3 regions of the Paenibacillus sp. J22R98 genome follow, and region 1 is predicted to be linked to each of the others. Evidence: predicted binding sites of a transcription regulator. Region 1 holds the regulator's gene; each other region holds the start of a gene.

Region 1 (2,275 bases):
GATCTCTTCATCCGTCAAGTGTACGGCATGCGCAACCAAAGCCGGACGAGAGAAGAAACCAAGCTTGTCCAGATGCTCGACAGGACGGCAGCCATAATCATTGACGTTGAATTGCACTTCTGCAGCCGTTTCCGACATATGCGTATGCAATGGCAAATCTAACTCATTGGCGGCCTCTACGATACGAGCAATATAGTCTGGTGGGCATGTGTATGGGGCATGCGGTGAAAGCATCGTCCGAATACGACCGTTAGCTCTTCCGTTCCACTCTTGAGCAAATTTCTTCGCTTCATCCAGCTTCGCTGTTTGGACATCCGGCGGGCAAAGACCGATTACGCCCCGCGTCAGCAGTCCGCGCATGCCGGATTGTTCTACAACTTCCGCTACGATATGCATCCGGTCGTACATGTCTACGAAAGTTGTCGTTCCGGACTTCAGCATCTCAGCTATGGCGAGCGCTGTTCCCCAGCGTGCATCTTCATCCGTATATTTGCCTTCCATCGGCCACATCTTCTGCTCCAGCCACACTTGCAGCGCTTCATCATCGGAATAACCGCGAAGCAAAGACATCGCAGCATGTCCGTGTGTATTAATTAAGCCGGGCATGAACACAAGCCCTTGACCGTCTATACGTTCCGCTCCTTCAGGAGCCGGATCCGGCGTTAATTCGTCCAAATACAGAATGGTATCGCCTTCGACGACCATATGCCCCTTTAATACGGGACGCTGCTCGTCCATCGTGACGAAAGTACCATTCTCAATCCACAACCGTTTCATTCTCGTCGTCCCCTTCTTCGTCCAAGTAATACGCTAAGCTCAGCAGCTCCGTGGTGAAATTCGCATAATGGATGCGTACATGCTCCTGCACCCGAAGAATCGTCGGGGCAAAATTCAAGATACCGTCCACGCCCGCTTCCACGAACTTATCTGCAACATTCTGCGCTTCAATCGCAGGCACGGTTATGATCCCTATGCGAATGTTACACGCCGCTACCGTTTCCTTCAGCTTATCCATCGGCAATACCGTCAACCCGTTTATGGAGGCGCCAACCATAGAAGGATGAACATCGAATACGGCTGTAATCTTCATATTATCCTTCAAGTACGTATTATAGTTGCACAGCGCTCGGCCTAAATTACCGGCACCGACCAGCCCTACATTGAGCGGCTGGTCCAGCTTTAAAATTTGACGGATCTTCTCGATGAGATAAGTGACATCATAACCGATCCCTTTTCGGCCAAAATCACCAAAATAAGCAAGATCTTTTCGGATTTGTGCCGGATTCAGATCCAGCTTATTGCCAAGATCTTGTGATGAAACCGTCTGGACATCCCGCATGTTCAGATCGTTCAAGACCTGCAGATAAACCGGTAGTCTGCGAACGACCGCCTCGGATATTTTCATCGGCTTCATTTTCCCACCTCTTCTTCACTTGGACTTGGTGCAAGCCATTCACGTATACGCGGCACAATCTGCTCTAAATGCATATGCTCGATCTTCGGCCCCGGTAAGGAATACAGAAAATATTTGCCGTAATACGTATCAATCACTCTAGTATCGTAAATAAGAACGATGCCGCGATCCTTTGCAGTCCGTACGAGGCGGCCAAATCCTTGCTTAAAGCGAATGACCGCTTGCGGGATAGAAAGCTTCATAAACGGGTTTTGCTTCTGCTCCTGCAGCAGCTCAGACTTCGCTTCAACCAGCGGATGATTAGGCGGCTGGAAAGGAAGTCTCACAATCGCAAGGCAGGTCAGCGCATCCCCTGGAATATCTACGCCTTCCCAGAAGCTGCTTGTCCCGAGCAGAACAGAAGCTTGCTGCTGTTGGAATCTTCTGGTCAGCTTGCTGCGATTACTGCTGTCGATCCCCTGGCCGAGAACATGGATACCGGTCGCGGCCAGTGCTTCCTTGAGCGGTTCATACACCTGCTTCAGCATTCTGTAAGACGTGAAGAGAACGAGCATCCGTCCTTTGGTCTCAATGGCCGCCTCTGTCAATGACTTCACCAGCATATCATTGAACTGGGGATCTCCGGCGGCACCTTTCAGTACAGGGAAGTTGCGCGGAATGATGACCAGCGCTTGCTCTCTGTAATTAAAGGGTGAAGGCAATTGAACCGTCTTAAGACGTCCCTGCTCCTCATCTTGCGTTAGTCCTAACTGCTCACAGGCATATTGAAACGATTTCTGAACGGATAAGGTCGCTGAAGTCAGAATGACGCTTTTCTTAATATCGAAGAAATAAGTTCGCAGCTGGCTGCTTACATCCGCA
Region 2 (2,275 bases), on a different contig from region 1:
GCATCTCCGTTTGCATGCAAAATACGACGCTGACTGTGCGCACCCTCCTTGGTGAGTGCAAACTCGCCGTTCTCTTGGTCAAACTGCGTACCCATGCGGACCAGGTCCTCTACGCCCTTTGTCCCTTCATGTACGAGGACATCGACGGCTTCGTGCGAACAAAGCCCGGCGCCGGCAACAAGCGTATCCTGACGATGATAAGCCGGGGAGTCGTCCTCGGATATAACTGCTGCAATGCCGCCTTGGGCGTAACGCGTATTGCTGTCCATAAGCGACTTCTTCGTAATCATGAGCACATCATTCGTTTCACTGGCTTTAATCGCGGTAAAAAGACCGGCAATGCCGGCCCCGATCACAATGACATCTTTATGAATGACTGGAAGCCCTTCGAGTTCAACATCTACGAGATAACGTGGGATCATAAGTGCAACTTTCCTTTCTCATGGAAAGAGAGTAGCGCATGCTACTTCACTTGTAACATGCGCTCCAGGGATAGACGGGCTTGATTGGCAACCTGCTCCGGAACGTAAATTTGCGGCTGCATCGTTTCCAGACATTTAACAAGCTTCTTCAGGTTGTTTACTTTCATGTTCGGACAAACCAAGTATTTCGTTGCAAAGTGGAAGGTCTTGTTCGGGCTGTCCAGACGAAGCTGATACCCGGTTCCATCTTCTGTGCCGACGATAAACTCTTGGCAATCTGATTCTTTACAATATTTTATAATAGCCGTTGTACTGCCCACGAAATCGCCTAATGCTACCACCTCAGGGCGGCATTCCGGGTGAACCACGAACTGAGCATTCGGATATTTCGCTTTCATTTCTTCTACATCTTTGACGGTCAGCATGTCATGCGTGTTGCAGTAGCCTTCCCAGATAATCATTTTTTTGTCAGTCTTTTGCTGCACGTAATGTCCCAGATTCTTATCCGGTACCCAAATAATTTCGTCGGAATCGACCGAATTCACGACACGCACGGCATTAGCGGACGTACAGCAAATATCGGTTTCCGCTTTGATTTCCGCGGAGGAGTTAATGTAAGTGACTACTTTCGCATTCGGATGCTGAGCTTTCAGCTTCCGCAAGCCATCAACGTTGACCATGTCGGCCATCGGACAGCCGGCACGCTCGTCGGGGATGATAACCGTTTTGTTCGGTGCCAGAATCTTAGCGCTTTCGCCCATGAAATGAACCCCGCAGAATACGATTACATCTGCATCCGTTTCCGCTGCCTTCTGCGCAAGCAGGAAGGAGTCTCCGCGGAAATCCGCCACCTCTTGAATTTCATCACGCTGATAATAATGCGCAAGTATAATGGCGTTACGTTCCTTCTTCAATTGCAACAATCGTTCCCGTAATTCGCGGTTTTGTTCCGCTTTCCTTTCGAGAGCCAATGCTTCCATAGCTAAATTCCCCTCTTTTCACTAACTTTGTGAACTGATGCACAAACTTGGCTATTCGTTCACCCTTATTTATCGAAAATGCTGTTATTCCGCTGTGTGATTCATAATCCTTATCATGCCCATGTCGCAAGCCGCTTGATTCGCAAGAGCCTTTACAAGGGATTAACCTTAAATTTACACAAGGTAGTGTACGCTGTCAACAGACAAAAGAGGCCGTTTTAGCCGATCTAAGGAAGGTTTTCGCATGTAAGGAAGTTACTAAGCCCACTAGCTTACCCGTCCTCCCACTATAGCGTTAAAGCGTCTGCCCGCAAAAAAGGCTGCCCGCGCAGTCGCCTGCGATCGGACAGCCTTTGAGGACTATCAACTTCTATTCTTTAGGACTTCGGTGTACCGTCGTCGTCGTCGTTTTCTCTGTTGTCCGGGTCAATTGGAGGTGTCAATTCGCCTGGCTCCTTCGAACCGATACGAACCTTCACGCCGCCAATCGTATCGATAATCGGCTCTGCTTTAGGCTCAGCGGAAACGATGTTTGAACCGCCTTCGCTCGCGCCGCCTTCTGTAGCTCCGCCCTCGATCAGACGTTTGATTTGCTCAATCTCCAACGTTTCTTCGGTAAGGAGCGTTTGTGCAATAAGATGCATTTCTTTGCTCTTCTCCGTAAGAAGCTGTTTCGCACGAGCATAGCAGTCTTGAATGAAGCTCTGCATCTCTTGGTCAATTTCATAAGCGATGGCATCGGAGTAGTTCTGCTCATGTCCAATGTCACGGCCCAAGAAAACTTGGCCTTGCGAGCTGCTGCCGAACTGCATCGGTCCAAGCTTGTCGCTCATCCCGTACTCCATAATCATCGCACGAACAATGCTCGTCGCT
Region 3 (2,275 bases), on a different contig from region 1:
AGCAGCAAGAATGATGCCGCGGAGAATCCATTTGTTGCTGAAGGCGAGTTCACGCTTGCGCCATAAGGTGAGCATGAAGGCTGAGGCAACCAGGACCATCAGCGCAACGAAGCCCATTTTCAAATCGAACAGGTAATGAATATAGAGCGGCGGATGTTCGTCCTCCGGGATGTCATTTAGACCGGTTACTTCCGCATTAGGTAGTCCGTGGGCGAGAATACTAAGCGCAAACGGGATTTTGAGCCCATATTTGATTTCATTGTCGCCCGTCAATATCCCGCCAAGCACAAGAGGTGCTTCGGTTGTCGTGTCGAAATGCCACTCCATTGCCGCGAGCTTCTCAGGCTGATACTTAGCCAAATATTTGCCGGACAAATCGCCAATGATTGCACTTGAGATTAAGAAGATAAAGGCGGAAACCATAGTTAGCTTGAGCGCTTTTTTATAATACACATGATTGCGGCCCTTAAGCAGCGACCAAGCGGATATTGCAGCAAGAACGAATGCGCAAGTGAGGTAAGCCGTAACGAGCACATGCGAGACTTTGGTCGGCATTGCCGGGCTCAGCATCGCACCGAAAGGTGAAATGTCTGTGATTTTGCCGTCTTTCACGGTGATGCCGGCCGGTGCATTCATGAATGCGTTAACGACTGTAATGAAGAAGGCAGAAGCGGACGACCCGATGACGACAGGGACGAGCAGCCAGAAGTGTGTCATCTTGCTTTTGAATCGATCCCAAGTGTACAGATAAATGCCGAGGAAAATAGCTTCGAAGAAGAACGCGAACGTCTCCATGAAGAGCGGCAATGCAATCGACTGCCCCGCTACCTTCATAAAGGTTGGCCACAGCAGACTGAGCTGCAGTCCAATCGCAGTCCCCGTCACAACCCCAACCGCCACCGTAATGACGAAGCCCCGTGCCCATCTGCGCGCCATCAGCAAGTAATGCTCATCATTGCGTTTGATCCCGATCCACTCCGCGAGTGCAATCATAAGCGGGACCCCTACACCAATCGTTGCGAAAATAATATGGAAAGCAAGCGTGAGTCCTGTGAGCATTCGGCTGTACATGACCGGATCATAACTGCTAAGCAGCATATGTAATCCCTCCCTAGTGCTTGATGTTGTATTGCATGGTTACGAATTATTTAAACAAATAGCGAGACAGAGATAGCAGCATAATGACCGCAACGATGATGCAAAGCAGGATAAGGCGTTTCTCTTGTTTGGCTACACGGCTGCTGTTTTTCGGGTTTTGCGAATGGCCGGCCAATAGGATCCCTTCTCTCATTTTGATGTCATGTGGTGGTTACACGCTTATTATATCCGATCTATGTGATTATTTTCACATGAATTGTGACGAGGGTTTGAATTCTGGGGAAAGGGTTGTGGGAGTACTGATCATAATCATACTCCCACATACATCCGATTGGTCTTAGATGGGCTATTTATTCATATTTATAGTAAGTCTATTGAACCTTGCAAGGATGGTGAACTGCAGATGTCCTTGGCTGTGCGGTATAAGAAAATGAACATCGAAGGGCTGGAAGTCTTCTTTCGCGAAGCAGGGAATCCGCGCAATCCGGCCATTATTCTTCTTCATGGATTTCCGAGTTCTTCCCACATGTTTCGGGATTTGATACCGCTATTGGCCGATCGCTATTATGTCATTGCACCGGACTATCCCGGTTACGGATATAGTAGTATGCCTTCAGTGGTTGAATTCTCATATACGTTCGAGCATCTTTCCTTGGTTATCGAACTATTGATTCATGGACTTTGCATTCCTCGCTATATTCTGTATTGCCATGACTACGGCGGCCCTATCGGTTTCAGGCTCGCCATACGCCATCCGGAGCGGGTACTGGGTTTCGTCATCCAGAACGCAGTTGCACATGCTATAGGGCTTGGACAACCATTCGATTTGTTCAAGGCACTTTGGGCTGATCCGAGTCCCGAGAACAAGGCAGCGTTTGCCGCGCTTGTCGATAAGGAGTTCACGAAGAAGCAATATACCTTTGGCGCATGTAATCCTTTTCTAATTGGTTCGGACGGCTATACGATGGACCAGCTTTTCCTGGATCGGCCGGGAAATGCAGCCATTCAGTTGGCACTCGGCTACGATTACCGAACTAATGTGGAACAATATCCGAAATGGCAGCAGTATTTGCGGACCTATCAGCCTCCGACTTTGATTGCCTGGGGCAAAAATGATTTTATTTTCACTTTGGCAGGGGCGTATGCGCTCGAACGGGAGCTAACCTGTGTCGAGCTC

Evidence for each region. Region 1 encodes Rex, which represses fermentation and respiration genes when NADH is low (regulators of the CRP and FNR family bind a similar motif). Its sites were predicted from a motif close to TTGTGAAATATTTCACAA; they were not measured.
Region 2: nadA (quinolinate synthase NadA) is a predicted target of Rex. The motif match lies at 1,430-1,447, and genes of this name have one in related genera.
Region 3: AC50Y3_RS20340 (cytochrome ubiquinol oxidase subunit I) is a predicted target of Rex. The motif match lies at 1,334-1,351, and genes of this name have one in related genera.

What each region holds. Positions count from the first base shown of each region.
Region 1 is NZ_JBXENW010000003.1:413,722-415,996, reverse strand. Features, by position in the region: gene AC50Y3_RS12060 (amidohydrolase) at 1-777, opposite strand, end outside; gene AC50Y3_RS12055 (redox-sensing transcriptional repressor Rex) at 758-1,414, opposite strand; gene dinG (ATP-dependent DNA helicase DinG) at 1,411-2,275, opposite strand, start outside.
Region 2 is NZ_JBXENW010000016.1:54,564-56,838, reverse strand. Features, by position in the region: gene nadB (L-aspartate oxidase) at 1-422, opposite strand, end outside; gene nadA (quinolinate synthase NadA) at 464-1,402, opposite strand; gene ftsH (ATP-dependent zinc metalloprotease FtsH) at 1,780-2,275, opposite strand, start outside.
Region 3 is NZ_JBXENW010000007.1:202,847-205,121, reverse strand. Features, by position in the region: gene AC50Y3_RS20340 (cytochrome ubiquinol oxidase subunit I) at 1-1,098, opposite strand, end outside; gene AC50Y3_RS20335 (alpha/beta fold hydrolase) at 1,502-2,275, shown strand, end outside.